Regions from separate parts of the Streptomyces sp. NBC_00523 genome, predicted to be linked through region 1. Evidence: predicted binding sites of a transcription regulator. Region 1 holds the regulator's gene; the other holds the start of a gene.
What was found. Region 1 encodes HspR, which represses chaperone genes until heat shock. Its sites were predicted from a motif close to TTGAGNNNNNNNNNCTCAA; they were not measured.

Region 1 (14,983 bases):
CCCAGGATCAGCACCCGGGCGCGCGTCCCGTTCATCGCGGGGTGCACCAGCGCCTCGTGGTAGCGGTACTCGTCGCGGGAGCTGACCCGCAGCCGCCCGTCCAGATAGAGGTCCAGGGAGCTGCGGCCGGCCCCGGTCAGCACGACCTCCTGCACATCGGTCTGCACGGCGACCCGCACCTGGTCCCCGTACACCGCGCGCCGCGCCGCCCGCTCGAAGTCGTCGGCCAGCAGTGCGGCCGTGGCCAGCACCGCGATCACCGTGACGTTGGCGGCGATCAGCAGCCACCGCGCCCGGCGGGTCACGTCCCGCCGGAACACCCACAGCACCAGCGCCCCGCCCGCCGCCGCGTTCACCGCGCCGGTCAGCAGCGCGCCGGTGAGCTGGCCGAGCATCGGCAGCAGCAGGAACGGGAAGGCGAGGCCGCCGACGAGCGCGCCCACGTAGTCCGCCGCGAACAGATCGGCGACGGCCCCGCCCGCGTCCTGCCGGTCCACCCGCTGGATCAGCGTCATCAGCAGGGGGATCTCCGCGCCGATCAGGATGCCGATCGTCAGCGAGAAGCCGACCAGCGCGTACCGCGATTCGCCGAACCAGGCGAACGACGCGTAGAGCACCAGCGCCGAGAAGCCGCCCACCAGGGCGAGGGCCGCCTCGATCAGCCCGAAGCCCACCGCGGCCCGGTTGCGTAAACGTTTCGCGAGCAGCGAGCCGATCCCCATCGCGAACACCATCACGGAGAGCACGACGGACGCCTGGGTGACCGAGTCGCCGATCAAGTAGGACGCGAGCGCCACCAGTTCGAGCTCGTACACCAGACCGCAGGCGGCACAGACGAAGACGGCCGCCAGCACGAGATACCGACCGGTCCTCGGTCGGACGGGAAGCCGCGCCGCGCCCCCTCGCAGCGACACCTGCTGGTCGATCATGCCGCGAACGCTACGTCACCGATCGCTTGCCGCTTGTCACCCACAAGGGTGTAACTGGCGCATCCGAGGCGCGGCGGGTGTGCGTCACAGCGCCACCGCGGGTACCCGCACGCCCACCCGGGTCCGCGTCACGACGAGCTGGCCCTCCTGCGGGTACGCGTGCCAGGTGCGCCACCGCACCTGCCCCTCGGTCCGCTGGGCGAGCATGGCCGTGAAGGCGTGCGGGCTGCCCGGAAACGTTCCGGCCAGACCGTGCGGGTGATCGGAGACGAGGGCCAGCAGCTCCTGCGCGCGTCCGGCGAAGGAGCCCGCGCTCAGCGTCTCGACGCGGGCCGCGAACTCGTACTCCCAGCCACCGATCCGCTTGGCGACGCCCAGCGGCAGCGGGGTGCTGCTGCCGGGCATGCAGGCGACGGTCTCGGAGCAGCTGCCCTGCTCCTCCTCCAGAAGCACCTGGTGGGAGGCGCCGAGCAACCGCAGCTGCAGGGTGGCGCCGGCGAGTTCGAGGTCGAGGACGGCCAGCGCGGGGAGCGGCTCGCGCCCCAGCGCCCAGGCCAGATCGGCGGCACGGGTATCGGAATAGGCCGTATGAAGGGTCGTGAGCATGGGTCGGCTCCGCAAACACGCATGGACACATGGACAGGGGACGCCCCCGCGTCGTGCGCGTGGGAGGTGGGAAGCGCCCGATCAGGTCCAACTGGGGTCCGAGGGCTGAATGTTCTCTCCAACGAGGGAATCACGAACTACGCCGCACTCACAGCGTTTTTGCCCAACTTGCCGGGGTTTCCATCCCCCTCGGGGGGCCTTCCGCTCACCTGTTCACCGCAGACCCATGAGAGACCCCAACAAAAAGGAGCCCGGCGGGACTTGGCGCGTGCGTCGCGCCTCCCGCCGGGCCCCGAAGCGTGTCCGCTGACATACCTTCGCGGACCAACTGCCCCGTGTCAGCTGCCTCCGCCGCATCCGCCTCCCCCGCCGCAGGAGGAACCCCCGCCGCACGAGGACCCGCCGCCGCAGGAGTGGCCGCCCGAGTGCCCACCGCCGCACGAGTGCCCACCGGAATGCCCGCCGGAGTGTCCGCCGCCGCTGTCCCCGGCCCACCAGCTGCCCCCGGCGGCCGAGCCGCCCGCCGTACCGCGCCGCCTGCTGCGCGCCGGCGCACGCCCCCGTCCGCCGGGCCGCGCTGCCTTCGCGGCGAGGACCAGGACCAGCACGACCAGAATCACGCCGACCAGCACACCGACCATGACCTCACGTCCTTCCTTCCCCCGAAGCGAGGCCCCCCGCTCCGCGCCCTTCCGGCGTGCAGGGGAGATGCCCCTGCCGCCGCAGGCCCAAAGCAGACTTGAGCAAGTCCAGAGCTTGCGCGCAGGATGGCGGCCATGACACACGGACGACCGCTGCTCAACCGCCGCCTCGCCGAGTTCGGCACGACGATCTTCGCGGAGATGTCCGCGCTGGCCATCCGCACCGGAGCCATCAATCTCGGCCAGGGCTTCCCCGACACCGACGGCCCCGAGGAGATCCGCGAGGCCGCGGTGCGTGCCCTGCGCGCCGGGCAGGGAAACCAGTACCCGCCCGGCCCCGGCGTCCCCGAGCTGCGCACCGCGATCACCGGCCACCAGCAGCGGCGCTACGGCCTGGCGTACGACCCCGACACGGAGGTGCTGGTCACCGCGGGCGCCACCGAGGCCATCGCCGCCTCGCTCCTGGCGCTCCTGGAGCCCGGCGACGAGGTCATCGCGCTGGAGCCGTACTACGACTCGTACGCCGCCTGCATCGCGATGGCGGGCGCGACGCGCGTTCCCGTCACGCTGCGCCCCGACACCTCCGCCGGCACCTATCGGCTGGACCTCGACGAACTGCGCGCGGCGGTCACACGCCGTACCCGGCTGCTGCTGATCAACACCCCGCACAACCCGACCGGCACGGTGCTGAGCCGCGAGGAACTGGGCGCCATCGCGGAACTGGCCTGCGAGCACGATCTGCTCGTGGTCACCGACGAGGTCTACGAGCACCTGGTGTTCGAGGGCGAGCACCTGCCGCTGGCGGGCTTCCCCGGCATGCGCGAGCGCACGGTCACCATCTCCTCTGCCGGCAAGACGTTCTCGTACACCGGCTGGAAGATCGGCTGGGTCACCGGCAGCGCCGAGCTGGTGACGGCGGTGCGCTCGGCGAAGCAGTACCTGACGTACGTCTCCGGCGGCCCCCTCCAGTACGCCGTCGCCGAGGCGCTGCGGCTGCCCGACAGCTTCTACGAGGAGCTGCGCGCGGACCTGTACGCCAAGCGGGACCTGCTCTGCGCGGGCCTCGCCGAGGCCGGTTTCGCGGTCTACCGCCCGGCCGGCACGTACTTCGTCACCACCGACATCCGCCCGCTCGACGCGACCGGCGACGGCATCGCGTTCTGCCGGGCCCTGCCGGAACGCTGCGGCGTGGTGGCCGTTCCCAACGCCGTCTTCTACGACCACCGCGACCAGGGAGCCCCCTTCGTCCGCTTCACGTTCTGCAAACGTACGGACGTGCTCCAGGAGGCCGTTTCCCGGCTGAAGCAGCTCTGACGCATGAAGAGGCCCGGCGCGGGTTCCCCCGGCCGGGCCTCTTCATGCGTGCGGAGCGGACTCAGGCGTCCGGAGCCTCCGTGCCGTCCTCGGCCTTCTGCTCGGCCGGGGCCAGGCCCAGGCGCTCCAGCAGCCACTTGTCGAACTCGATGGAGGCGCGCACCCAGCTGACCGTCGAGGAGACGAAGTGCTCCAGGGAGACGCCGGTGCCGATGAGCATCTGCGCCTCACCGATCAGGCGGACCGAGGGGCCGCCCTCCTCGCCCTCCTCGGGCTCGTGGGTGTGCGTGTAGACCTTGGGCCACAGGGTGCGGCGGTTCCAGTCGTCGATCGCGTCGAGGAGGACCGGGCGCTGGTCCGTGGCGTGCGGGCGGTCGTAGAACGTACGGACCGAGAAGACCTGCTGCTCGCCCTCGCCGCGGAACATGAAGTACGTGCGGAATTCCTCCCACGGCGCGGCGAGGTCGCCCTCGTCGTCGACGACGTACTTCAGCTCCATCTGGTCCAGCAGCTGCTTGACGAGGTCCTGGTCAGGGACGACGGGGCCCTCCGGTCCTGCCGCCTGCGGTTCGGGCTGAGCCCCGAAGTTAGGAATCGAGGACGGATCGATGCTCACCGTTATTTCCCTTCGTGCGGTTGGCTGCCATCCTCTCTTATGCCGGGCGGGGCATGGCAAGCCCGGAAGGCCCCGATCCGCCACAAGCTGATATTCAGCCGGTGGGGAACGGGGCCGGGGCGTTCCGATGACGCCGTACGGATTCCGCTTATCGCGTCGGCGGCCGCGCTCAGCTCGCCGCTCCGACGATCAGGCCGTCCTCGAAGCGGTCCACGCGGACCGTGTCGCCGTCCCTGATCTCGCCCGCCAGGATCTCCTTCGCGAGGCGGTCGCCGATCGCCGTCTGGATGAGGCGGCGCAGCGGCCGGGCGCCGTACGCCGGGTCGTTGCCCTCCTCGGCCAGCCAGGCCAAGGCCTCCGGGGTGACCTCCAGGGTGAGCCGCCGGTCGGCCAGGCGCTTGGCGAGCCGGTCGATCTGGAGGCCCGCGATGTGCGCCAGCTCGTCGCCGGACAGGGCGGAGAAGACCACCAGGTCGTCCAGCCGGTTCAGGAACTCCGGCTTGAAGGACGCCCGGACGACCTCCAGAACCTGGCGCTTCTTCTCTTCCGGTTTGGTCAGCGGATCGGTCAGGTACTGGCTGCCGAGGTTGGACGTCAGGATCAGGATGGTGTTCCGGAAGTCCACCGTCCGGCCCTGTCCGTCGGTGAGCCGGCCGTCGTCCAGGACCTGGAGCAGGATGTCGAAGACCTCGGGGTGGGCCTTCTCGACCTCGTCCAGCAGGACAACGGTGTACGGGCGGCGGCGGACCGCCTCCGTGAGCTGGCCGCCCTCCTCGTAACCGACGTAACCGGGCGGGGCGCCGACCAGCCGGGCGACGCTGTGCTTCTCGCTGTACTCGCTCATGTCGATGCGGACCATGGCCCGCTCGTCGTCGAAGAGGAAGTCCGCGAGGGCCTTCGCCAGCTCGGTCTTGCCGACCCCGGTCGGGCCGAGGAACAGGAACGAGCCGGTGGGGCGGTCGGGGTCGGCGATGCCGGCGCGGGTGCGGCGTACCGCGTCCGAGACGGCCTGCACGGCCTCGGTCTGCCCGATCAGGCGCTTGCCCAGCTCCGACTCCATGCGCAGCAGCTTCTGCGTCTCGCCCTCCAGGAGGCGGCCGGCCGGGATGCCGGTCCAGGCGCCCACGACATCGGCGATGTCGTCCGGCCCGACCTCCTCCTTGACCAGGGTCTCCTTGGGCTCGCGGGCGGCCTCCTGCTCGGCCTCGTCGGCCTCGGCCAGCTCGCGTTCCAGGCCGGGGATCTCCCCGTACAGCAGCTTCGACGCGGTGTCGAAGTCGCCGTCGCGCTGGGCGCGTTCGGCCTGGCCGCGCAGGTCGTCCAGGCGTTCCTTCAGCTCACCGACCCGGTTGAGGCCCTGCTTCTCCTTCTCCCAGCGGGCGTTGAGGCCGCGCAGCTCCTCCTCCTTGTCGGCGAGGTCGCGGCGCAGCTTCTCCAAGCGCTGTTTGGAGGCGGCGTCGGTCTCGTTCCTGAGGGCCAGCTCCTCCATGTGCAGCCGGTCGACGGAGCGCTGGAGCTCATCGATCTCGACGGGCGAGGAGTCGATCTCCATGCGCAGCCGGGAGGCCGCCTCGTCCACGAGGTCGATGGCCTTGTCGGGCAGGAAGCGGGAGGTGATGTAGCGGTCGGACAGGGTGGCGGCGGCGACCAGGGACGCGTCGGCGATCTGGACCTTGTGGTGGGCCTCGTAACGCCCCTTGAGGCCGCGGAGGATCGCGATGGTGTCCTCGACGGACGGCTCGGCGACCAGCACCTGCTGGAAGCGGCGCTCCAGGGCGGGGTCCTTCTCGATCCGCTCGCGGTACTCGTCCAGCGTGGTCGCGCCGACCATCCGCAGCTCGCCGCGGGCCAGCATCGGCTTGAGCATGTTGCCCGCGTCCATCGCGGAGTCGCCGCCGGCGCCCGCGCCCACGACGGTGTGCAGCTCGTCGATGAACGTGATGATCTGGCCGTCGCTCTCCTTGATCTCGGAGAGGACGGTCTTCAGGCGCTCCTCGAACTCGCCGCGGTACTTCGCGCCCGCGACCATGGCGCCCAGGTCGAGCGAGACGAGCCGTTTGTCCTTGAGGGATTCGGGAACGTCGCCCTTCACGATGCGCTGGGCGAGCCCTTCGACCACGGCGGTCTTGCCGACGCCCGGCTCACCGATGAGCACCGGGTTGTTCTTGGTGCGCCGCGAGAGCACCTGGACGACGCGGCGGATCTCCTGGTCCCGGCCGATGACCGGGTCGAGCTTGCCCTCGCGCGCGGCGGCGGTGAAGTCCGTGCCGAATTTCTCCAGGGCCTTGTACTGGCCCTCCGGGTCGGGAGTGGTCACCCGGCGCCCTCCCCTGCTCTTCTCGAACGCGTCCAGCAGCTTCTTCGCGCTGGCCCCCTGCCCGTCGAGGATCTCACCGGCACGGCCGCCCTTCGCGGCGATCCCGATCAGCAGGTGCTCGGTGGAGACGAAGTCGTCGCCCAGCTCCTGGGCGCGCTGCGCGGCGTCCGCGATGACGGCGAGCAGCTCACGGTTGGGCTGGGGCGGTGCGACGGTCGACCCGGTCACGCTGGGCTGCGCGGCCAGGAGCCGTTCCGTCTCGGTGCGTACGGCGATCTGGTCGGCCTCGACGGCGGCCAGCAGATCGACCAGATTCTCGTTGTCCTCGCCCGAGAGCAGCGCGAGCAGCAGATGCCCCGGGGTCAGATCGGGATGCCCGTCCTTCACGGCCCTGCTGGTGGCCGCGTTGATGGCGTCCCTGCTCCTGTTGGTCAGCTCGGCGTCCACGTGCGCTGTCTCCTCCTTGCGACGACTGGTCCGTTCCCCACTACTGACACGGTCAACGTGTACAAAGTTGAGTCTATTCCACTCAAGGTTGTGCGCGCCGAAAGTTGAGCGCATTCCACTCAAGGCGAAATGCGGCCACGCCTCACCTCCGAGTGAACCGGCCGTCGCGGGCACCCGCCACCGCAGGCCGTTCCCGCCCGCATACGCTGGGGCCCATGGCAGTCGACGTACACCAGCCGAGCCCCGAGTACCTCGCGTTCTGGCGCGAGAGCCACGTGTGCACGCTCACCACGCCCCGCCCCGACGGCACGCCGCACGTGGTCCCGGTGTGCGTGACGTACGACCCCGAGGCCGGCCTCGCCCGGGTCATCACCAACAAGCACAGCCGCAAGGTGGCCAACATCCTGGCCGCGGGCCCGGACGGCGCCCGGGTCGCGGCGTGCCAGGTGCACCGGCGCCGCTGGGCGACCCTGGAGGGCGTCGCCCGGATCAGCACGGACCCGGAGCGGGTCGCGGAGGCCGTACGCCGCCACACGGAGCGCTACGACCGGGTGCCCTCGCCCAACCCGGACCGGGTCGTCATCGAGATCACCCTGGACCGGGCGCTCGGCCGCGGCTGAGCGGGCCGCCCCCGGGGAAAGCACAACGGCGCCACCGTGTTCAGGTCACGGTGGCGCCGTTGTGTGGGGGAAGTGACTGAGCGACGTGGAACGACGGGGGATCGCTCAGGCACTGTGGGGGGTGGCGGCAATGGTTTCTGGTTCGAACAGCTGATGGTCACGCTGTGCGAGATTCACGAAGATCATGTCGTACCGGATGGCACACCGCACCGGCTGCGGCGCGCCCCGCGGCTTGCGGAGGCACCGGTAGGCGCGGACTTCACCGTCGTCCTCGCGGGCGACGACGACCGGGTCGCCGAACAGAGTGACCATCAACGAGTCGCCACGGTGGGGCAGTGCCGTGACGAGATCGATGAAATGCCACCCTGACCGGTAGGCGGTCGCCATCTCACGCCGGAAGGTCCGGTCGTCCGGAGGGGTGGTCATGCTTTGTCCTGCGGAATCGAGTAACCCCACCCCACATCAGCCTGCGGCACATTACCGACGGCTGCAGAGTCGCGGCCCCACACGAGGTCTGACGGAGAGACCTGCGCCATGAGCAGTAGCGCAGCAGCCGCAACGACAGTGCCAAGCACTGAGCGAAGCAATCTCTTGTACATAGCCGGCTTCGTCCTCACCTGATGGAATCGTCTCCCCCGCTCCACTTGAAGACGATGGCTCATTCGGACACGTCAAAGCCACAGAACCGATGCATCATGTTCCTGAATGTTCAGGACCCTGGGGGGTGGAGCTTTGCCCGCAATCGACGCCAAACCGGCACATACTCACTCGGTCGCGAATCTATGCACCGATGGAGTCCGGCTGTACTCGGCCGCGCTGGGCGTCGGGCGCATCGCCCGAACCGAGGTGGAACCGGCTCCTTGCCTGCTCGAATTCGGCCTTTTGCTGCCCGACCCCGACGATGATTCCTGGCTCCGGCCGGTGGCGCCGTCCGCCGCCCTCGCCCAGCGGCTCCACCCCCTGGAACGCGAGATCCAGGACCGCAGGCGAACGTCGGTGGAGCTGACCGACGCGTTCGAACCGTTCATGGCGATCAGCGCCCAGCGGCCTGCGGCCACCCACGCGATCACGGTGCTGGAAGGCATCGACCGGATCAACGGGGCTCTGGATCTGGCCATCTCCGAGAGCCGGACGGAAGTGCTGACCGTCCAGCCCGGCGGCAAGCGCAGCGAGGAGGTTCTGAGCGAGGCCCTGGCACGCAGCAAGCCTCTCATCGACTCCGGGATCAGCGTACGCACGCTCTACCAGCACACCGTAAGGCACAGCCAGCGCACCTACGCGTACGTGGACCTCATGGCCGGCGCACGCATGGAGATCCGGACGCTGGAAGAACTCATCGAGCGCCTCATCATCTGCGATGACACCGTGGCGTTCATTCCGGCCAGGGACGATCCACCCATCGCCCTGGAACTGCGGCACCCCGGACTGGTCGCGTACCTGACGAAGGTATTCGAACAGCTCTGGAGCAGGGCCGTCCCGCTGAACGAGGCCGCGCCCTACGATCCGGCGCGCGACGGCATCACGGGCGTTCAGCGCTCCATCGCCCAACTCCTCGTGGAGGGCCACGTCGATGAAGCCATAGCCCGCCGTCTCGGCATGAATGTGCGTACCTGCCGGGCCCACGTGGCGAAACTTTCCGCCGTTCTCGGCAGCACCAGTCGCGCCCAACTCGGCTATCTGATCGCCCGGTCAGGAATCCTGGACCAGGATTCCTGACCGGCCGGCCCCAAAGATCCCCACCCCCCGGGCCGGACGGGCGTGCCACGCAATGGGGGAGAGCATGGCCACGCCCTAGATCAGCCGGGGGAGTTCCCGGCTCCCCCGACATCTCCACACTGGCCCGGGAACTAGGCTGGCACCACCGTCATCTTGCTGCACTGCCAAAAGTGGGGGGTCCCAAATGAGCAAGGACGAGGGCATACCGCACCAGTCGCACGGTGATCTAGAACTGTGCGATGCCGGCGTCAGGACCTACACCGAAGCGCTCCGAGCCGGCCGGCTGCCCCGCTCCGCTCTCGGACCCGCCCCGTGCCTGATCGAGTTGGCTCTCGTCCATCCCGATCCTCAGGATGATGGCTGGATCCGGCCGGTGCCGCCGTCCGCGGCGCTCGCCCATCTGCTCCAGCCCGTCACCCGGGAGATCCACGAGCGCATCCGGCTCTCCGCGGCCCTGGCCGACTCCCTGGCACCCCTGGCCTCCGTCGCCAGCACCGACCCCAACCTCGCCATCACCGTCCTCGAAGGCCTCCCGCTGATCGAGGCCGCCATCCAGAACGCCACGGACGGCGCGCAGCACGAGGTCCTGACCCTGCAGCCCAGCGGCAACCGGCCCGTGGAACAGCTGAAGAAGGCGCTGGCGCGTGCACTCGACATGTCGGAGCGCGGTGTGACGCTGCGTCACATCTACCAGCACCCCGCCCGCTACAGCCCGGCCATCAAGGCGTACCTGGACGACGTGCCGCCGGGCCACATCCAGGTGCGCACCATCGAGCAGACGGTCGAACGTCTCTTCGTCTTCGACAGCACCGTCGCCTTCATCCCCGCCAGCGCACGGCGCGACACCGCCCTGGAGATCCGCCACCCCGCCCTCGTGCGCTACCTGATCCAGGTGTACGAGGTGCTGTGGGCCCAGGCCAAGCCGCTGACCTCTCCCCTCCAGGCGCCCGCGCACGACACCCCGATCACCGCCACCCAGCTGAGCGTCGCGCGCCTCCTCGTCGAGGGGAACACCGACCAGATCGTGGCCCGCAAACTGGCCATCAGCGTCCGCACCTGCCGCGCCCACATCGCCAAACTCATGCACGCCCTCGGCGCCACCAGCCGCACCCACCTCGGCGCCCTGCTCGTCCAGTCCCGCCTCGCGGAGCCCACCCGATGACCCTGTCCACCGAACACCGCCACGGCGAAGGCGAGCTGTGCGACGCAGCGGTCGGCCTCTACACGCAGGCGCTCACCCAGGGCAGCATCGCCCGGTCCGCCGCCGCGCACGTCCCCTGCGTCGCCGACGGCGCCCTGCTCGTCCCCGACCCCCACGACAGCCGCCGGCTGCGCCCCGTACCGCCCACCGCCGGGCTGGCGCACCTGCTGCATCCGCTGGCCCGCCAAGTCCTCGACCAGGTACGCGCGATCGACCTGCTGGCGAAGTTTCTCGTCCCCCTCACCTCGTCGGACCAGGAGCCCATCTCCCTCGCCACGCTCCACGGGCGATCGACCATCCAGGCGTCCATCAACGGCTCGGCCCGCGAGGTACGGGACGAGATCCTGACCATCCAGCCCGGCAGCACCCGTCCGCGCGAAAAGCTCCGGATAGCGCTCACGGGGACGCTGCCCACCGCCGCGCGGGGCGTCCGGGTCCGGCACATCTACCAGCACTCCGCGCGCTACAGCACCGACCTCAGGGCGTACGTGGCCCAACTGCCCAGCGGGCTCCTGGAGGTCCGCACCGTGGAGCGGGCCATCGACCGTCTCATCATCTTCGACCGGGCCGTCGCCTACCTCCCCGCCGACCCCGACGGCAACGCCGCGCTGGAGATCCGCCACCCCGCCCTCGTCCGCTACCTGACCGACATCTACGAAACCCTCTGGGCCGGAGCCACCCCCTTCACCGAACACCTCCCCACCGCACTCCCCGGCGCCCCCGTCACCGCAGTCCAACAGAGCATCGCCCGCCTCCTCATCGACGGCTGCACCGACCAGGCCGCCGCCGAAAAACTCGGCATCAGCGTCCGCACCTGCCGCGCCCACATCGCCAAACTCATGCACACCCTCAACGCCACCAGCCGCACCCACCTCGGCGCCCTCCTCATCCGCTCCGGCCTCGCGGAGGGCCCCGCCGGTCCCGTACCGCCGGGATACGCGAAACGGCCCGCCACGCCCGGAAATCCGGGATGACGGGCCGCCTCTGGGCGCGGGGTCAGTCCTTGGGGCGCTTGGGGCGCCAGACCACCAGGGCGCTGGTCTGCTGCACGTCCTGGTAGGGGACCAGGTCGCGCCGGTACGACGCGTGGACCTGGGCCTCGCGCTGCTGCATGGCCGCCGCGGCTCCGTCCACGGCCGCCGAGAGTTCGGCGACACGCTGCTGGAGCGCCGCGACCTGGTTCTCCAGCTCGATGATGCGCTTGATGCCGGCGAGGTTGATGCCCTCGTCCTGCGACAGCTGCTGCACCGTACGCAGCAGCTCGATGTCGCGGGCCGAGTAGCGCCGGCCGCGTCCGGCCGTACGGTCGGGCGAGACCAGGCCGAGGCGGTCGTACTGGCGCAGTGTCTGCGGATGCAGGCCCGAGAGCTGGGCCGCGATCGAGATCACGTACACCGGGGACTCGTCGGTCAGTTCGTAAGGATTACGCCGTCGGCCGTCCACCTCAAGCTCCCTTCGCCGCCTGGAACAGCTCCGCCCTCGGGTCATGCCCCGCAGTCGCCTTGCGGTATGCCTCCAGCGCGTCCCTGGCCTCGGTGCCGAGGTCGGTGGGCACGGTCACCTCGACGGTGACCAGGAGGTCGCCCCGGGTGCCGTCCTTGCGGACCGCGCCCTTGCCGCGGGCCCGCATCGTACGCCCATTCGGCGTACCGGCCGGTAGCTTGAGGGTCACGGAGGGTCCGCCGAGCGTCGGGACCTTCACCTCGCCGCCGAGCGCCGCCTCCGTGAAGGTGACGGGCACCGTGACGGTGAGGTTGTCGCCCTTGCGGCCGAAGACCGGGTGGGCGTCGACGTGGACCACGACGTACAGATCGCCGGCCGGCCCGCCGCGCTCGCCCGGGGCGCCCTTGCCACGCAGCCGGATGCGCTGCCCGTCCGAGACGCCCGCCGGGATGCGTACCTGCATGGTCTTCGAGGACCTGGCCCGGCCACTGCCCTTGCAGACGTCGCAGGGGTCCTGGGCGATGAGGCCGCGGCCCTTGCAGTCCACGCACGGGTCGGTGAGCGAGAAGCCGCCGCCGCTGCCGCGCGAGACCTGGCCGGTGCCGACACAGGTCGGGCAGACCCTGGGGGTGCCGTTCTTGTCGCCGGTGCCGGAGCACGCCTTGCAGGGCGCCTGGCTGGACATCCGGAGCGGGACCGTGGCCCCGTCGACCGCCTCGGTGAAGCTGAGCGTCACCTCGGACTCGATGTCCTGGCCGCGCCGCGGCTGCACCCTCGTACCGGCGCCGCCGCCACGGTTGAAGAGGCCGCCGAACACGTCGCCGAGGCCGCCGCCGCCGAAACCGCCGGCGCCGCCCTGGCTGCCTCCCTGGGCGCCTCCGAAGAGGTCCCCCAGGTCGAAGTTGAAGTTGCCCTGGGCGCCACCGGGCCCGGCGCGGAAGCCGCCGTTGCCGAAGAGGGCGCGCGCCTCGTCGTACTCCTTGCGCCTCTTGGCGTCACCGAGGACGTCATTCGCCTCGGAGATCTCCTTGAAGCGCTCCTCCGCCTTGTCGTCGCCCTTGTTGGCGTCCGGGTGGAACTCGCGGGCGAGCTTCCGGTACGCCTTCTTGATCTCGGCGTCGGTGGCGTCCTTGGGGACGCCGAGAACCTTGTAGTAGTCCTTCTCGACGAAGTCCTTCGTACTCATCGACGTCCCTCCTTCCGGACGACCGGCCGGGAGCCTCCCGTCCGGGCGGCGCCGGGCCCGCAGGCCCTGGCACCGACCGGACGGGAGGCCCTGGTGGCCAGGCGGTGTGCTGCCAGGTGATCGGACAGGATGTCAGACCTCCTCGCCGCCACCGCTCTCCTGGTCGTCTGCCTTCTCTTCCTTCGCGGCCGCGGGAGCCGCCCCCGGCTGGGGTTCGGCGACCGCGACCCGCGCGGGGCGGATGGTGCGCTCGCCGATCCGGTAGCCGGGCTGCAGGATCGCCACGCAGGTCGTCTCCGTGACGTCCGGCGCGTAGCTGTGCATCAGGGCCTCGTGGACCGTCGGGTCGAAGGGCTCGCCCTCCTTGCCGAACTGCTGGAGGCCCAGCTTCGCGACGACCGTCTCCAGCGATTCGGCCACCGACTTGAACCCGCCCACGAGCTCGCCGTGCTCCCGGGCCCGGCCGACGTCGTCCAGGACGGGCAGCAGCTCGGACAGGAGGTTCGCGACGGCGATCTCCTTGACCGTGACCCGGTCCCGCTCCACACGGCGGCGGTAGTTCTGGTACTCGGCCTGAAGCCGCTGGAGGTCCCCGGTGCGCTCGCTGAGCGCCGTGCGGACCTGGTCCAGCTGCGCGGTCAGGGCCGTGTTCTCGTTCGCGTCCCCGGCCGGGGCCGCCGCCTCCTCCTCGGAGGGGGTGGCGGCCTTCGGCTCGGCGTCGTCAGAGGTGGCGCCGGAGGGGACGTCGGGCTTCTCCTCGAAGCCCGGAGTCTCCTCGGTCACGCCGCACCGCCCTTGGAGTCCTTCTCGTCGTCCACGATCTCGGCGTCGACGACATCGTCCTGGGCGTCGCCCTGGGCCTGCTCGGCACCCGGCTGCGCGTCGGCCTGCGGGCCACCCTCGGCCTGGGCGTTGGCGTACATCGCCTGGCCCAGCTTCTGGGAGACGGCCGCGACCTTCTCGGTGGCCGTGCGGATCTCGGCGGAGTCCTCGCCCTTGAGCTTCTCCTTCAGCTCGGTGACCGCGGTCTCCACCTCCGTCTTCACGTCGGCCGGGACCTTGTCCTCGTTGTCCTTGAGGAACTTCTCGGTCTGGTAGACGAGCTGCTCGCCCTGGTTGCGCGACTCGGCGGCCTCGCGGCGGGCGTGGTCCTCCTCCGCGTACTTCTCGGCCTCCTCACGCATCCGGTTGACCTCGTCCTTCGGCAGCGAGGAGCCGCCGGTGACGGTCATCTTCTGCTCCTTGCCGGTGCCGAGGTCCTTGGCCGTCACGTGCATGATGCCGTTGGCGTCGATGTCGAAGGAGACCTCGATCTGCGGGACACCGCGCGGGGCCGGCGGCAGACCGGTCAGCTCGAACATCCCGAGCTTCTTGTTGTACGCCGCGATCTCGCGCTCGCCCTGGTAGACCTGGATCTGCACGGACGGCTGGTTGTCCTCGGCCGTCGTGAAGATCTCGGACCGCTTGGTCGGGATCGTGGTGTTCCGCTCGATGAGCTTGGTCATGATGCCGCCCTTGGTCTCGATACCGAGGGACAGCGGGGTGACGTCGAGGAGCAGGACGTCCTTGACCTCGCCCTTGAGGACACCGGCCTGGAGCGAGGCGCCGATGGCGACGACCTCGTCCGGGTTCACACCCTTGTTGGCCTCCTGGCCGCCGGTCAGCTCCTTGACGAGCTCGGCGACGGCCGGCATGCGGGTGGAGCCACCGACGAGAACGACGTGGTCGATCTCGGAGAGCTGGATGCCCGCGTCCTTGATGACGTTGTGGAACGGGGTCTTGCAGCGGTCCAGGAGGTCCGCGGTGAGCTGCTGGAACTGCGAGCGCGTGAGCTTCTCGTCCAGGTGCAGCGGGCCCTCGGCCGACGCCGTGATGTACGGCAGGTTGATCGTGGTCTCCGTCGAGGAGGACAGCTCGATCTTCGCCTTCTCCGCGGCCTCGCGGAGA
Region 2 (14,983 bases), 1.6 Mb from region 1:
CGACTGCTCCGGGCTCACCTCGCAGGCGTGGGCGAGCGCCGGCCGCGTCATTCCGCGCACCTCGCAGGAGCAGTGGCGGCAGCTGACCAGGGTCCCGATGAACGCGCTGCGCCCCGGCGACCTGGTGGTCTACTTCCCGGAGGCGACCCATGTGGCGCTGTACATCGGCAACGGCCTGGTGGTGCAGGCGCCCCGCCCCGGCACCAGCGTGAAGGTCTCGCCCGTGGCGTCCAACCCGGTGCTCGGCGCGGTCCGGCCCGACCCGGACAGCACGCCGCTCGCCTCGTACCAGGGCCCGGAACTGCCCAAGGGAGCGACGGACGGTTCGGACGAGGGGTACGGCGCCTCCTCGGCCCCGGGCGCGTGACGGCCGGGGCCGGGAAGCCGCGGGCTCAGGCGGCCGGGCCCGCCACCGAGGCGAGGTAGGCGTCGGCCTTCTCGGGCTCGAAGAAGAAGTTCTCGAAGTCGGCCGGGTCGTTGAAGCCGTTGGCGAAGCGGTCCGCGACCGGCTGGAGCTGTCCGGCGGCGCCGATCAGGTTCAGCACGTGCTCCGGCGGGACGCCGAGCATGGCGTTGGTCCACTTGGTGACGTGCTGGGCGGTGTCCCAGTACCGGTCGAACGTGGCCTGCATCCACGCCTCGTCGAACGCGCGGTCGCCGTGCTCCACGATCGCGTCGAGGTAGGCGGCGGCGCACTTGGACGCCGAGTTGGAGCCCTGGCCGGTGATCGGGTCGTTGGCGACGACGACGTCCGCGACGCCGAGCACCAGGCCGCCGCCGGGCAGCCGGCCGACCGGCTTGCGGACGGTGGGGGCGTAGCGGCCGGCGAGGGTGCCGTTGGCGTCGGTCAGCTCGACCTTGGTGGCGCGGGCGTACTCCCAGGGCGTGAACCGCTCCATCAGCTCCAGGGTCTTCGCCAGGTGCTCGGAGGGGTCCTTGACGCCCTGGAACGCGTCGAGCGGCCCGCCCGGGACGCCCTCCCAGAACAGGATGTCGGCGCGGCCGGAGGTGGTCAGGGTCGGCATCACGAAGAGCTCGCCGACGCCCGGGACCAGGTTGCAGCGGACCGCGTCGAACTCCGGGTGCTCCGGGCGCGGGCCCATGCCGTGGACGTAGGCGACGGCCAGCGCGCGCTGCGGGGCGTCGAACGGCGAACGGGAGGCGTCCCGGCCGAACATCGAGACCAGCTCACCCTTGCCCGCGGCGACCATCACCAGGTCGTAGGTGCGGGAGAAGTAGTCCAGGTCGGAGACGGCCGCGCCGTGGATGACGAGCTGTCCGCCGCGCTGGGCGAAGGTGTCCATCCAGCCGGCCATCTTGACGCGCTGGTCCACGGACTGGGCGTATCCGTCGAGCTTGCCGACCCAGTCGACGGCCCGCGAGGAGTCGGGGGCGGCGACCGAGACGCCGAGGCCCTCGATGCGGGGGGCCTGGGACTCCCAGAAGTTGAGCTGGAGGTCCCGCTCGTGCTGGAGCGCGGTGTGGAACATGCACTGCGTGGACATGACCCGCCCGGAGCGGATCTCGTCGGCGGTGCGGTTGGACATCAGGGTGACTTCGTACCCCTTGGACTGAAGTCCCAGGGCGAGCTGGAGCCCGGACTGACCGGCTCCGACTATCAGTATCTTCCGCATCGCGGTTCTCCGTTGTGTGTGATCAGAAAGGCTCTGGGCCGTGTCCGGAAAGTCCCGTCGTACGCCCGCGGGCCAGGCGGGAATTTCCGGACACGGCCTAGGCCGGGGTGGCGTCGAGGGCGTGGCCGACGAGGGCCAGCAGGGACTCGACCACCGTGATCCTGTTGCGCGCGTCCATGATCACTATGGGCACGTGCGCCGGTACGGTCAGGGCCTCCCGGACGTCCTCGGCCTCGAAGCCCGGCGTCCCCTCGAAGTGGTTGACGGCCACGATGTACGGCAGTCCGCAGCTCTCGAAGTAGTCGAGGGCGGGGAAGCAGTCGGCGAGGCGGCGGGTGTCGGCCATGACGACGGCACCGATCGCGCCGCGCACCAGGTCGTCCCACATGAACCAGAACCGCTGCTGGCCCGGGGTGCCGAACACGTACAGCACGAGGTCGTCGTCCAGCGTGAGCCGGCCGAAGTCCATGGCGACGGTCGTGGTGGCCTTGTCCGGGGTGGCGCTGAGGTCGTCGGTGTCCTCGCTGGCCCGGGTCATCATGGCCTCGGTCTGCAACGGCGTGATCTCGGAGACCGCGGTCACGAACGTGGTCTTGCCCACGCCGAAGCCGCCCGCGACCACGATCTTCGTGGCGATCGGGGCCCGGGTGCGGTCCAGCTGCCAGGGCTGGAGCTTCTCCTCGGGCTGCTCCTCCGGGCCCGGCTGCCGCGGTGCGAACAGCGACTCAGAGACGGCGGAGTCCATCGAGCACCCTTTCGAGCAGTGCGCGGTCGGGCTGGCCGGTGCCGTGCCCGGTCCCGTACACGCGGATCTTTCCCTGGTCGGCCAAGTCGCTGAGCAGCACCCGGACCACGCCGAGCGGCATCTTCAGCAGCGCCGAGATCTCGGCGACGGTACGCATCCGGCGGCAGAGCTCGACGATGGCCCGGAGCTCCGGCATCAGACGGGTCGCCAGATTGCCGTTGGTGAGCTCGCGGCGCTCCTCGGGGGCCTCCAGCGCGGCGACGAACGTCTCCACCAGCAGGACGTGCCCGAAGCGGGTGCGGCCGCCGGTCAGCGAGTACGGGCGGACCCGCGCGGGCCGTTTGCCGGCCCCCCGGACGGGCAGTTTGCGGGCGGGTCCGGCTGCGGCGTGGCTCACTGGGCGCTCTCCATCGATTTGCGCAGCTCACTGCGGAGTTCGGGGGTGAGTACGTGTCCGGCGCGGCCGACGAACAGCGCCATGTGGTACGCGATGACGCCCATGTCGCAGTCGGGGGCGGCGTGCACCCCGAGCAGCGATCCGTCGCTGATCGACATGACGAAGACGCTGCCCTCCTCCATGGCGACCATGGTCTGCTTCACGCCGCCGCCGTCCATCAGCTTCGCGGCGCCGACGGTGAGGCTGCCGATGCCGGAGACGATGGTCGCCAGGTCGGCGCTGGAACCGCGCGGTCCGCTCTGCGGGGCCGCGGGCTCGGCGGCGTTGTGGTGGCCGGGGTCGGAGGACAGCAGCATCAGCCCGTCGGACGAGACGACGGTGACCGAGTGGACCCCTGGCACCTCCTCCACGAGATTGCTCAGCAACCAGTGCAGGTTCCGGGCCTCGGTGCTCAGCCCGAATGTGCTGGGCGCAGTCAACTGCGTGCCTCCTCGACTGTGTCCCCCGTCTCTCCGGTCCGGCCGTCGCTACGGCCTGCCGGCTCGGCGTGCTCGGTACGTGTGGGGCTCGCGCCCTCGGCGAGTTCGGCCTCGACGTCGCGGCGGCCGTCCCTGGCGCCCTGCTGGAAGCCGCCGAGCCTGCGCCGCAGGGCCTCCTTGTCGACGCTGCCCCGCCGCTCGGCCACGGGCGCCCCGGCGGGCCGCACGACCTTGGGCGTCCGCTTGGGCAGCCCCTTGTCGGTGACCGGGTCGGCCTCGGGCCGACGAGGCGCGGGCACGGTGTCCGTCGGCGCGGGGGCCTCGGTGGCCACGGGGGCCGGGGCCTCGTCGGCGGCGCGCTCGTGGCGGTCGGGGCCGATGGCGTACGGGTCGGCGTCCGCGGGCTTGGGGGGCCGCGGGAGGCGGACCTGGAGGGTGCGCTCGGGGTCGGTCTCGGCCTCCGGCTCGGGGGCGGGCTCCGGCTCGGGGGCGGCGGCGGGGGTGGCGGCTGCGGGGGCCTCATCCGCCTCCGGGACCGCGGGCGCCTCGGGCGCCTCAGCGGCCACAGGGGCCTCCGGCGCCTCGACGGCCTCGGGGGTCACCGGCGCCTCCGGCGCCACGGGCGGCTTCGCGGCCCCCGCGAGGGCGCGTTCCGCTGCCGCGATCATCGGGTCGTCGGAGGTGGAAGCGGTGCGCCCCGGCAGGGTGTTTGAGTTGGCCTCGGCCACCGAGCCCGGCAGGTTCAGCGTGGGCGCGTCGCCCGGGGCGGTGACGGGCGGGGGCGTCGCCGCCGGGAGGGCCTTGGGCAGCAGGGCCTCCGGGAGGACGACGACCGCGGTCACCCCGCTCCCCTTCTGCTCGCGCAGCTCCACGCGTACGCCGTGCCGGGCGGCGAGCAGCGAGGTCACCTGGAGGCCGAGCCCGGCCCCGTCGGCGTTCTGCTCGCCGGCCTCGAAGAGCGCCGGGTCGGCCAGGCGGGTGTTGAGCTCGCCCATCCGCACGGACGACATGCCGATGCCCTCGTCCTGGACGGAGAGCATCACCTCGCCGCTCTCCAGGAGCCAGCCGGAGAGCTGGACGTGGGAGTCGGGCGGGGAGAACGAGGTGGCGTTCTCCAGGAGCTCCGCGACCAGGTGGCTGAGGTCGTCGGCGGCGAACCCGGCGACCTGGGCGTGCGGCGGCAGGGACTGGATGGTGACCCGCTCGTACCGCTCGATCTCGCTGACGGCCGCGCGCAGGACGTCGACCAGTGGGATCGGGCCCGGGTGGCCGTGTCCGTGGTCCGCGCCCGCGAGGACCAGCATGTTCTCGCTGTGGCGGCGCATGACCGTGGCCATGTGGTCGAGCTTGAAGAGCGTGCCGAGCCGTTCCGGGTCCTGCTCGCGCTCCTCCAGGGACTCGATGACGCCGAGTTGCCGTTCGACCAGGCCGAGGGTGCGCAGCGAGAGGTTGACGAAGGTGTGGTGGACGGTGTTCTTCAGCTTCTCCAGCTGGGCCGTCAGGTCCGCCGCGTGCACCTGGAGTTCGGCGCGCTGCACGGTGAGCGCCTCGCGTCCGGCGAGCAGTTCGGCGCGCTCGGTCTCCAGGCTCTCGAAGCGCACGTTGAACTGCTGGAGCAGCTCCTGGAGGCGGCCGTGGAGGGCGTTGATGGAGCGGACGGTCTGGGCGAACTCGTCGTTGCGGCCGGTGTAGCGGACCGGTTCGGCGGTGGCGGGTTCGGCGGCGAGGCGGGCGGCGCCGATCCGGAGGACGGCCAGCGGCTGGGTGAGGGTGCGGGCGACGGCGGTGGAGACGGCGACCGCGACGAGGAAGCAGGCGCCGAGGAGCGCGATGCGCAGTTCGAGGGCGGTGACGTCGTCGTCGCGGAGCTGTTCGAGGCCCCGGACCTGGGCGGTGCCGAGCGCGGACTCCACGGAGCGCATCCGGTCCACGCGGGCGGCGAGGGCCGCGGCGACCTTCTTGTCGCTGACCTTCAGGTCGGAGTCGGACAGCTCGGGGCGGTCGGTCAGCTCGGCGAGGTACTTCTCGGCGCTGTTGACCTCGGGCCCGGTGACGGTGGAGGACAGCTTGTCGCGGGCGGTGGCGCCGGCGGACTGGTCGAAGTCGGCGAGCGCGGAGAGTTCGCCGACCCGGGCCTGCTGGGCAGCGGCGCTCAGCGCGTTCCGGGTGCGGTCCTCCTTGGTCTCGCCCTCGTCCTCGCTCTGCACGGGCAGCCCGGTGAACGGGTCGATGCGCGGCGGTGCCGGCTCCGGGCGGGGCACGGCGAGCGCGGCGAGCAGCAGCCCCCGGGCGGCCGACGCCTCCTCGGTGGCCCGGCCGAGCGCCTGCGGGGTGCGGGTGGCGTCGGCGGCGCGCGGCGGGGTGGAGCGGGCGAGCTCGTCGGCGAGGCCGTGGAGTTTGGCGATGACCTCGGAGTACGCCCGGTGGGCCTCCAGGGCCGTGCCCTTGCCGCTGATCGCGTCGCGGCGCAGGGACGGGATGGTGGAGAGGTCGCGCAGGAGGTCGGCCGGGGCCGCCTCGCGGATCTCGTCCACCTGCTGGTCGACGCGGGCGCCCCGGTTGCCCGGCTCGCCCTCCCGGCCGCCCGCGATGTAGACGGTGACCTCGTCGCGCTCGTCGGCGAGGGAGTGGGCCAGGGAGATCGCCTGCTGGTTCAGCTCGGCGAGGGTGACCAGGTGCTGCGAGTCGGTGAGGTCGGACGAGGCGGCGAGCACGGCCGGTGTCCCCGCCGCTATGGCGGTGATCCCGACGACGGCGACGCCCGCGACCAGCCGGCTGCGGACGCGCACACGGCGACCGCCCTCGGCCTGGGTCGTCGGCGCCGCCTCGGAACCGCTGTTGCTGCCGCCCTTGCTCCGAGGCCGCTTCTTCTGCACCGGTGCTCGCAATCTCGACTCGTCCGCCCTTGAAGCAGAGGTGACGCACGGTCACATGAACGAGCGTCCCGCCCCCTGGTACGGCTCCCGACCATTCCAGTGCTTTTCAGGAGGGGGCGCGCATCAACCGCTCCGCCACACGAACGAGTGAACAACACTCCCGAGTTGGCGAACAAGTCTCCCCAGCGGGCCCCGGCGCCATGCGTGGACACCGGCTGGAACTTCCGCCCGGGCTTTGGCAGGATGCCCGCCCGCACCTCGGTGCGGAGGGATTCCTTCCGCCTCGTCCACCCTTCTGACCTGCTGGTACACACCAATCTCCGTGCGGTGCAGGCGCGGTGAAGGCATCGTGCAGACTGGCCGTATGCGTATCGAACTCGCGACCGCCCCCGGCACTCAGGACCGCCCGAACGAGGACTGGACGGCCTCGGTCCTCCCCGCTTCCGGTCGGGGCGGCGGGCTGGTGCTGCTGGACGGCGTGACCCCGCCGAAGGGCGATGCCGGTTGTGTGCACCCGGTTCCGTGGTTCACGGCCAGGCTGGGCGGGGCCCTGGTCGAACTGTCCGGTTCGCGGCGGGATCTGACCTTGCGGGAGATCCTCGCGGAGTCCATCCGGCGCACCGCGGACGCCCACCGCTCGACCTGTGACCTTTCTCACGTACGTACGCCACAGGCAACCGTCGTCGTGGTGCGTTGGGACGAGGCCGAGGTGGAGCACCTGGTGCTGTCCGATTCGGTGCTGCTCCTCGAAGCGCCCGAGGGGGACGTCCGCGCGGTCCTGGACGACCGGCTCGACCGGCTGCCCCGGGAGTTCCTGGTCTCGGACGCGGTGGCGGACGCCCGGGCGCGCAACAAGGAGGGCGGCTTCTTCACGGCCGCCGCCGACCCGGCCGTGGCGGAGCGCGCGGTCACCGGGCGGACGCCGCGCGCCGGGGTGCGGGCCCTGGCCGCGATGACGGACGGGGCGAGCCGCTGGACGGAGATGTTCGGCGCGGGCGACTGGGCGGAGTGCCTCGGGATCCTGGAGAAGGAGGGCCCGCAGGCGCTGATCGACCGGGTCCGCGCCCTGGAGGACGCGGACACGGAGCGTAAGCACCTCCGGGGCAAGACCCACGACGACGCGACGGCGGCGTACGTCCTGCTGTAGGCGGCCGCGGCCCCTCCCCCGGGCCCTCAGTCCTCGGCGCTGGCGTTCAGCTGGTGCAGCAGGCGGGCGAGTTCCGCGACCTCGGCGCGGTCCCAGTCGGCCAGCTTGCGGACGTAGCGGTCGCGGCGGGCGTCACGGACGCTCCGGAAGCGGGCGAGCCCTTCCTCGGTGAGGTGCACGAGAAACGCCCGCCCGTCGGCGGGGTCGGGCTCGCGCGCGACGAGGCCGAGCGTCTCCAGGGCGCGGAGCTGGCGGCTCATGGTGGCCTTGCCGACGCCGAAGTAGGCGGCGAGATCGGTGGCCCGCTGCCGGCCCGCGGATTCCAGGCGTACGAAGAGGCCGTAGGCGGCCGCCTCCAGTTCGGGGTGCACCTCGCGCGCCATCTCGCCGGAATTGGCCCGCGCCCGGCGCAGAAAGACGGCCAACTCCAGCTCCAGGGACAGGAATTCGTGGTCCACACCACTTCCCCCGGCAGTGCTGGGTTCACGTCCGCTTTCGCTCCCGTGCACGTCAACTCCCCTCAAGAGCTTTCCCGCAGATGAAAGTTTCTTCCGCCGACGGCCATCACCGCAGCTCCGCCAGTATTTCGCAGGAGTAGACCAACGGCGCCGCCCAGGCCCTCTTCCGCCGCACGGGTCTACGTGCGTAGCGTCATGCATGGCATGTCCACACCATGGCATGCCGCCGGGGTCGCCGTGCGGCGCCTCCCGGGTCGGCAGATCCCCCCACCGAGGTCTCGGAGGCACGCAATGCCCGTGCACAGATCCGGCTCCACGAAGTCCCGCCGCTCGCGCTTCGCCGCGGCCGGCACGCTGCTCGCAGCCCTCTCCCTCCTCATCGCGCTCCCCGGCGCCTCGAACGCGGCGGGCGGCGACCCCACCGCACCCGCGCGCGGCACCGCCACCATGGGCATGGGCGTCATCGCCCACGACGGCAAGGGCGGCCTGCCCGTCGAGGGCCGCGCCGCCCAGACCGAGGGCGTCGACGTGGCCAGCTACCAGGGCAACGTCGCCTGGTCGACGCTCTGGAACAGCGGCGTGAAGTGGGCCTACACCAAGGCCACCGAGGGGACGTACTACACGAACCCCTACTTCGCGCAGCAGTACAACGGCTCGTACAACGTCGGGATGATCCGCGGCGCGTACCACTTCGCCACGCCCGACACCACGAGCGGCGCCGTCCAGGCCAACTACTTCGTGGACCACGGGGGCGGCTGGTCCAAGGACGGCAAGACCCTGCCGGGCGTGCTCGACATCGAGTGGAACCCGTACGGCGCGCAGTGCTACGGCAAGACCGCGGCCCAGATGGTGTCGTGGATCCGCGACTTCGTGAACACCTACAAGGCGCGCACCGGGCGCGACGCGGTGATATACACCGCGACCAGCTGGTGGAAGGACTGCACCGGCAACAACGGCGGCTTCGCGACCACCAACCCGCTGTGGGTGGCCCGCTACAACACCACGGTCGGCGAGCTCCCGGCCGGCTGGGGCTTCTACACGATCTGGCAGTACACGTCCTCCGGTCCGACAGTGGGCGACCACAACCACTTCAACGGCGCCCTCGACCGCGTACAGGCACTCGCCAACGGATAGCGGCGCCCCCTCCCCGCGCGGCGCGAAGCCCGGTGACGCACCCCGTCGCCGGGCTTCACCGCGTTCCGGCCACCCCACTATGAACCCGGTGTATACCCCGCAGGTATAGTCGCCGTTCCAGGTCGCACACCAGTGCGTTCGTTCACCAGAGGGAGTGGCACGCCGTGCCCAGTAAGAGGAAGTCCATCGGTACGGGGTTGGCCGTCGCTCTTGTGACAGCGCTCACGCTCACATTGAGCGGCTGCTCGATGGAGACCACCGCGCCCGGCTCGGCCCGCGACGACGCCGCTTCGGACGCCAAGGCGCCGATGGGCCCGGTGGACTGCCGCAAGGCCAAGTGCATCGCCCTGACCTTCGACGCGGGCCCGGCCGAGGACACGCCGCATCTGCTGGACATCCTCAAGGAGAAGAAGGTCCACGCGACGTTCTTCCTGCTCGGCAAGAACCACGTCAAGAAGCACCCGGAGACCGTGCGGCGGCTCGCGGCCGAGGGCCACGAGATCGCCAACCACACCTGGTCGCACAAGATCCTGACCGACCGGAAGCCGGCCGAGATACGCGCCGAGCTGGAGAAGACGCAGAACGCCATCGCGGACATCACCGGCAAGAAGCCCCGGCTGATGCGCCCGCCGCAGGGCCGCACCGACGACACGATCTCCGGCATCTGCAAGGACCTCGGGCTCTCCCAGATCCTGTGGAGCGCCACCGCCAAGGACTACTCGACCACCGATTCCGCGCTGATCAAGAAGCGGATAGTCGACCAGGCGAGCAAGGACGGCATCATCCTGCTGCACGACATCTACAAGGGCACCGTGCCCGCCGTGCCCGGGATCATCGACACCCTGAAGAAGCAGGGCTACACCTTCGTGACGGTCCCCCAGCTGATGGCCCCCGCCGAGCCCGTCCCGGGCACGATCTACCGCCCGTAGGCACGGCGGTACGCGGAACGGCCCGCGCGCCCGGGCCGTTCCGCGTCCATGGCTCCCGTTACGCCGCCTGGGCCGCCGGAATCCTGTGCTCCGCCGTGGCCGGGGCCAGGGCGATCTCCAGGACCTGGCGGACGTCGGTGACCGGGTGGACCTCCAGGGTCTCCAGCACCTCGGCCGGGACGTCGTCGAGGTCGGCCTCGTTCCGCTTGGGGATCACCACGGTGGTGATGCCCGCCCGGTGCGCGGCCAGGAGCTTCTGCTTCAGGCCGCCGATCGGCAGCACCCGCCCGGTCAGCGAGACCTCACCGGTCATCGCCACATCCGTGCGGACCAGCCGGCCGGAGAGCAGCGAGGCCAGCGCGGTCGTCATCGTGATGCCCGCGCTCGGGCCGTCCTTGGGGACCGCGCCCGCCGGGAAGTGGATGTGCACGCCCCGGTCCTTGAGGTCCGCGACCGGTAGCTCCAGCTCCGCGCCGTGCGACCGGAGGAAGCTCAGCGCGATCTGCGCGGACTCCTTCATGACGTCGCCCAGCTGGCCGGTGAGGGTCAGCCCGGACGCCCCGGTCTCGGGGTCGGCGAGCGACGCCTCCACGAAGAGGACGTCCCCGCCCGCCCCGGTCACCGCGAGCCCGGTGGCCACGCCGGGCACCGACGTACGGCGCTCGGCCGGGTCCTGGGCGGACTCGGGCACGTGGTGCGGGCGGCCGATGAGACCGCGCAGGTCGTCCGCGCCCACCGTGAACGGCAGCTCGCGGTCGCCCAGTTCGCTCTGGGCCGCGACCTTGCGCAGCAGCCGGGCGACGGCCCGCTCCAGGTTCCGTACGCCGGCCTCGCGGGTGTACTCGCCGGCCAGCTTGCGCAGCGCCGGTTCGTCCAGGGCGACCTCGTCCTTCTCCAGACCGGCCCGCTCCAGCTGGCGCGGGAGCAGGTGGTCGCGGGCGATGACGACCTTCTCGTCCTCGGTGTAGCCGTCGAGCCTGACCAGCTCCATGCGGTCGAGCAGCGCCTCCGGGATGGCCTCCAGGACGTTGGCGGTGGCCAGGAAGACGACGTCGCTGAGGTCGAGCTCGACCTCCAGGTAGTGGTCGCGGAAGGTGTGGTTCTGCGCGGGGTCGAGGACTTCGAGGAGGGCGGCGGCCGGATCGCCCCGGAAGTCGGAGCCGACCTTGTCGATCTCGTCCAGGAGGACGACCGGATTCATCGAGCCGGCCTCCTTGATGGCGCGCACGATGCGTCCGGGCAGCGCCCCGACGTACGTACGCCGGTGGCCGCGGATCTCCGCCTCGTCCCGGACACCGCCGAGCGCGACGCGGACGAACTTGCGGCCCATGGCGTGCGCGACGGACTCCCCGAGCGAGGTCTTGCCGACGCCGGGCGGCCCGACGAGGGCCAGCACCGCGCCGCCGCGCCGCCCGCCGACGACGCCGAGGCCGCGGTCGGCCCGCCGCTTGCGGACCGCGAGGTATTCGGTGATGCGCTCCTTCACGTCCTGGAGCCCGGCGTGCTCGGCGTCCAGGATCTCCTGGGCGCCCTTGATGTCGTAGGCGTCCTCGGTGCGCTCGGTCCAGGGCAGTTCGAGGACGGTGTCGAGCCAGGTCCTGATCCAGGAGCCCTCGGGGCTCTGGTCGGAGGCGCGCTCCAGCTTGTCGACCTCCTTGAGCGCCGCCTCGCGGACGTGCTCCGGCAGGTCGGCGGCCTCGACGCGGGCCCGGTAGTCGTCGGACTCGTCCTCCGGGTCGCCGTTGAGCTCGGAGAGCTCCTTGCGTACGGCATCCAGCTGGCGCCGCAGCAGGAACTCGCGCTGCTGCTTGTCGACGCCCTCCTGGACGTCCTTGGCGATGGACTCGGCGACATCCTGCTCGGCGAGGTGTTCGCCCAGCCACTGGATGGCCAGCTTGAGCCGGGCGACCGGGTCGGTGGTCTCCAGGAGGCGGACCTTCTGAGCGGTGGTGAGGAAGGGCGAGTACCCCGAGTTGTCGGCGAGCGCCGAGACGCCCTCGATCTGCTGGACCCGATCCACGACCTGCCAGGCCCCGCGCTTCTTCAGCCAGCTGGTGGCGAGCGCCTTGTACTCCTTGACCAGCTCGGCGACGGCTCCGGGCAGCGGGTCGGGGACGGATTCGTCCACCCGGACCCCTTCCACCCAGAGGGCGGCGCCGGGGCCGCTGGTGCCCGCTCCGATGCGGACCCGGTCGCGGCCCCGGATGAGGGCGCCCGGGTCACCGTCGGAGAGCCGCCCCACCTGCTCGACGGTGCCGCGGACACCGATCCCGGTGTACGTCCCGTCGATGCGCGGGACGAGCAGCACCTCGGGCTTGCCCCCGTCCTCCCGGGCGGCGGCCTGCGCGGCCTCGACGGCGGCGCGCACCTCGGTGTCCGACAGGTCCAGCGGCACCACCATTCCCGGCAGCACGACCTCGTCGTCGAGCGGCAGCACGGGCAGGGTGAGCGGTGTGACGGCAGTGGACTCAGTAGCCATGATCTCCCCTTCGGCAGTCAAGTTGAGCTATACCGGCTCAATGCTTGTGAGCCCCGCAATGTTCCCCAGGCGTTGTTCGCTCTGAGCGATCAGGTGTGCCGCCACGCGTTGTCCGCCGGGGCGGGCGCTCCGGGGGCGTTGTCAGTGGTGCCTGTCACGATGCGCGGAGATCGATCCACAGGGAGACGCATATGGGTACGTGGGACGTGGGCCCGTTCGACAACGACACCGCCGCCGACTGGTGCGGAGGGCTGGACGACGCCGCGCCGGAGGCACGCGGGGCGATGGTCCGGGCCGCGCTGGCCGAGACGGCCGGCACCACCGACTACCTGGACTCGGACGTGGCCAACGAGGCGATAGCGGCGGCCGCCCTGGTCGCGGCGCAGTGCCCCGGGGGCGCCCCCGCCGACTCCGCGTACGGCCCGGACGAGCCCCTTCCGGACCTGACCGGCCTGCGCGAACTCGCGCTCCGGGCGCTGGACCGGGTCCTGACGGAACCGTCCGAGGCGCTGGAGCTCTGGGAGGAAGCGGAGGACGGGCCCTGGCACACGGGGATCAACCAGTTGCGCGGGACGCTTATGCCCCGGCCCTGAACGAGCCCGGCGAGCCCTTGCCGCCCGCCGGATATTCCGTGGAGCCCGCGCGCCGCGCCGGACAGGATGGCCGCATGACCGAGACCCCGCTCCCCGTGCAGGCCCTGATCGTCGTGGACGTGCAGAAGGACGGGGTGACCGGCGCGGGGGCCGTCCCCGGGGCCGGTGTGCTGCTGGACCGTACGGCGGGGCTGCTGGCGCGGGCCCGGCGGGCGGGCGCGGTCGTCGTCCACCTCCAGAACGACGGCGACCCCGGGTCGGGCGACGAGCCGTTCACGCCGGGCTGGGCGCTGCATCTGCCGGTCGTGGACGGCCCTGCGGAGTCCGTGATCCGCAAGACCTGGGACGACGGCTTCAAGGACACGGCCCTGGGCGCCGTCCTCGCGGACGCGGGCGTGGACTCACTGGCCGTCTGCGGCGTCATGTCGGAGATGTGCGTCCAGGCGACGGCCCGGACCGCCCTGGAGCTGGGCTACCGGGTCGTCCTCCCGTACGACGCCCACGCCACGCACGACGTCCCGGCCGCGCCCGGGATCAGCGGGGCGGTCCCCGCCGCCGTCGTCTCCCGGGCCGCCGCCTGGGCGATCAGCGCGGACGCGGACGTCACCACGCCCGCCTCGGCCGTACGGTTCACGGCGCCGCCGGGGGCGTGAACCGGGCGGCGGGCGACCGCCGATAGAGGGGGTGTGAGCGACTTGCGCCCCTCGGGGGACGACCGGACCGACGAGGCGCTGCTGCGTGCCGTCGCGCAGGGGGACACGGCCGCCCTGGCCGCGTTCTACGACCGGCACGCCGGCTGGCTCCTCGCCCGGCTGAGCCGCCGCTGCCCGGACGCGGAGACCGTGCGGGAGGTCGTCCAGGACACCTTCGTGACGGTCTGGCGCTCCGCCGCCGCGCACCGGGGCGCGGAGGCGGGCGGCTGGCTCTGGGTGATCGCCGCCCGCCGCCTGGTGGACGCCCAGCGCACCCGGGCCCGGACGGAACGCGCGACGGCGGCCGGGCAGGCGGGCGACACCCGGTGGACCGCCCCCGCACCCTCCGCCGAGGACCGCGTCCTGGCCGGCCTGGAGTACGGGGACGTGGGCGCCGCGCTCGACCGGATCTCGCCGGAGCTCCGGGAGGTCCTGCGCGCCACGGTGGTCGACGGCCTCACCACCAGGGAGGCCGCCCGGCTGCTCGGCATACCCGAGGGCACGGTCAAGACCCGGGCCATGCGGGCCCGCCGCGAACTGCGCGCCGCCCTCGACCGGCTGGTCGCGGAGAACGGCCCCCTGGGAGGCACGGCATGACGACCTGGCACGTGACGGACGAGCTGGTCCGGCGGTACGCGGAGGGCACGACCCCCGAACCGGACGCCTGGTCCGTCGAGAAGCACGTCGAGTCCTGCACGGGGTGCGCGGAACGCGTGTCGGCCGCCGTACGCGACCGGGGCGCCGGAGCGGCGACGCTGGACGCGATCCGGGCGGCGGTGCTGGCGGAGGCGGTTCCGGTGCCCGGCCGCCCGGGGCCGGGACGTCCGGTGCCCGGCCTCGGCGCCTGGCGCGGCCGCGCGCCCGGGGCCGGGCCTGCGTGGCGCCGCCTGTCGGGACGCCGCCGCTTCGGCCGGGTGGTGTGGGCGGCCGGACCCGCCTTGCGGGGGCCGTGGACCGGGGCCCTGGCGCTCGTGGTGTGCGCGGCCGTCGCGCTCGCGTACGGCGGCGGACTCGGTGGTTCCGTGCGGGCCTTGCTGCTGCTCGTCGCGCCCGTGCTGCCGCTCGCCGGCGTCGGGGTCTCGTACGGGCGCTCCGCCGATCCCCTGCACGAGATCATCGCCACCTCCCCCGGCGGCGGGCTGCGGCTGCTGCTGACCAGGACGGCCGCGGTGCTCGGGGTGACCGTCCCGGTGCTCGCCCTGGCCTGGGCGGTGCTGCCCGCCTCGGCCGGCGGCCCGGGGCCCCTGGCCTGGCTGTTGCCCGGGCTCGCCCTGACCCTCGCGGCCCTGGGGATCGGCTCGTACGTCGGCTGCCGCACCGCGGCCCTCGTCGTCGCGGCGGGCTGGGCGGCCGCCGTCACCGTACCGGCGCTCGACACGTCCCCGTCCGCGCTGCTCGACGGAACGCCGACGGCGCTCCG

Region 2: lon (endopeptidase La) is a predicted target of HspR. The motif match lies at 12,301-12,319, and genes of this name have one in related genera.

What each region holds. Positions count from the first base shown of each region.
Region 1 is NZ_CP107836.1:3,479,706-3,494,688, forward strand. Features, by position in the region: gene OHS17_RS15690 (polyamine aminopropyltransferase) at 1-929, opposite strand, end outside; gene OHS17_RS15695 (DUF2617 family protein) at 1,014-1,535, opposite strand; gene OHS17_RS15700 (pyridoxal phosphate-dependent aminotransferase) at 2,312-3,490, shown strand; gene OHS17_RS15705 (YbjN domain-containing protein) at 3,552-4,106, opposite strand; gene clpB (ATP-dependent chaperone ClpB) at 4,276-6,870, opposite strand; gene OHS17_RS15715 (pyridoxamine 5'-phosphate oxidase family protein) at 7,086-7,490, shown strand; gene OHS17_RS15720 (hypothetical protein) at 7,596-7,916, opposite strand; gene OHS17_RS15725 (helix-turn-helix transcriptional regulator) at 8,196-9,206, shown strand; gene OHS17_RS15730 (LuxR C-terminal-related transcriptional regulator) at 9,391-10,368, shown strand; gene OHS17_RS15735 (helix-turn-helix transcriptional regulator) at 10,365-11,381, shown strand; gene OHS17_RS15740 (heat shock protein transcriptional repressor HspR) at 11,404-11,850, opposite strand; gene dnaJ (molecular chaperone DnaJ) at 11,852-13,036, opposite strand; gene grpE (nucleotide exchange factor GrpE) at 13,169-13,819, opposite strand; gene dnaK (molecular chaperone DnaK) at 13,816-14,983, opposite strand, start outside.
Region 2 is NZ_CP107836.1:5,058,906-5,073,888, reverse strand. Features, by position in the region: gene OHS17_RS23225 (C40 family peptidase) at 1-367, shown strand, start outside; gene OHS17_RS23220 (styrene monooxygenase/indole monooxygenase family protein) at 393-1,634, opposite strand; gene OHS17_RS23215 (GTP-binding protein) at 1,732-2,379, opposite strand; gene OHS17_RS23210 (DUF742 domain-containing protein) at 2,360-2,776, opposite strand; gene OHS17_RS23205 (roadblock/LC7 domain-containing protein) at 2,773-3,255, opposite strand; gene OHS17_RS23200 (sensor histidine kinase) at 3,252-6,131, opposite strand; gene OHS17_RS23195 (hypothetical protein) at 6,496-7,278, shown strand; gene OHS17_RS23190 (MarR family winged helix-turn-helix transcriptional regulator) at 7,305-7,787, opposite strand; gene OHS17_RS23185 (lysozyme) at 8,028-8,870, shown strand; gene OHS17_RS23180 (polysaccharide deacetylase family protein) at 9,119-9,799, shown strand; gene lon (endopeptidase La) at 9,858-12,278, opposite strand; gene OHS17_RS23170 (DUF4259 domain-containing protein) at 12,470-12,871, shown strand; gene OHS17_RS23165 (isochorismatase family protein) at 12,946-13,524, shown strand; gene OHS17_RS23160 (RNA polymerase sigma factor) at 13,558-14,160, shown strand; gene OHS17_RS23155 (hypothetical protein) at 14,157-14,983, shown strand, end outside.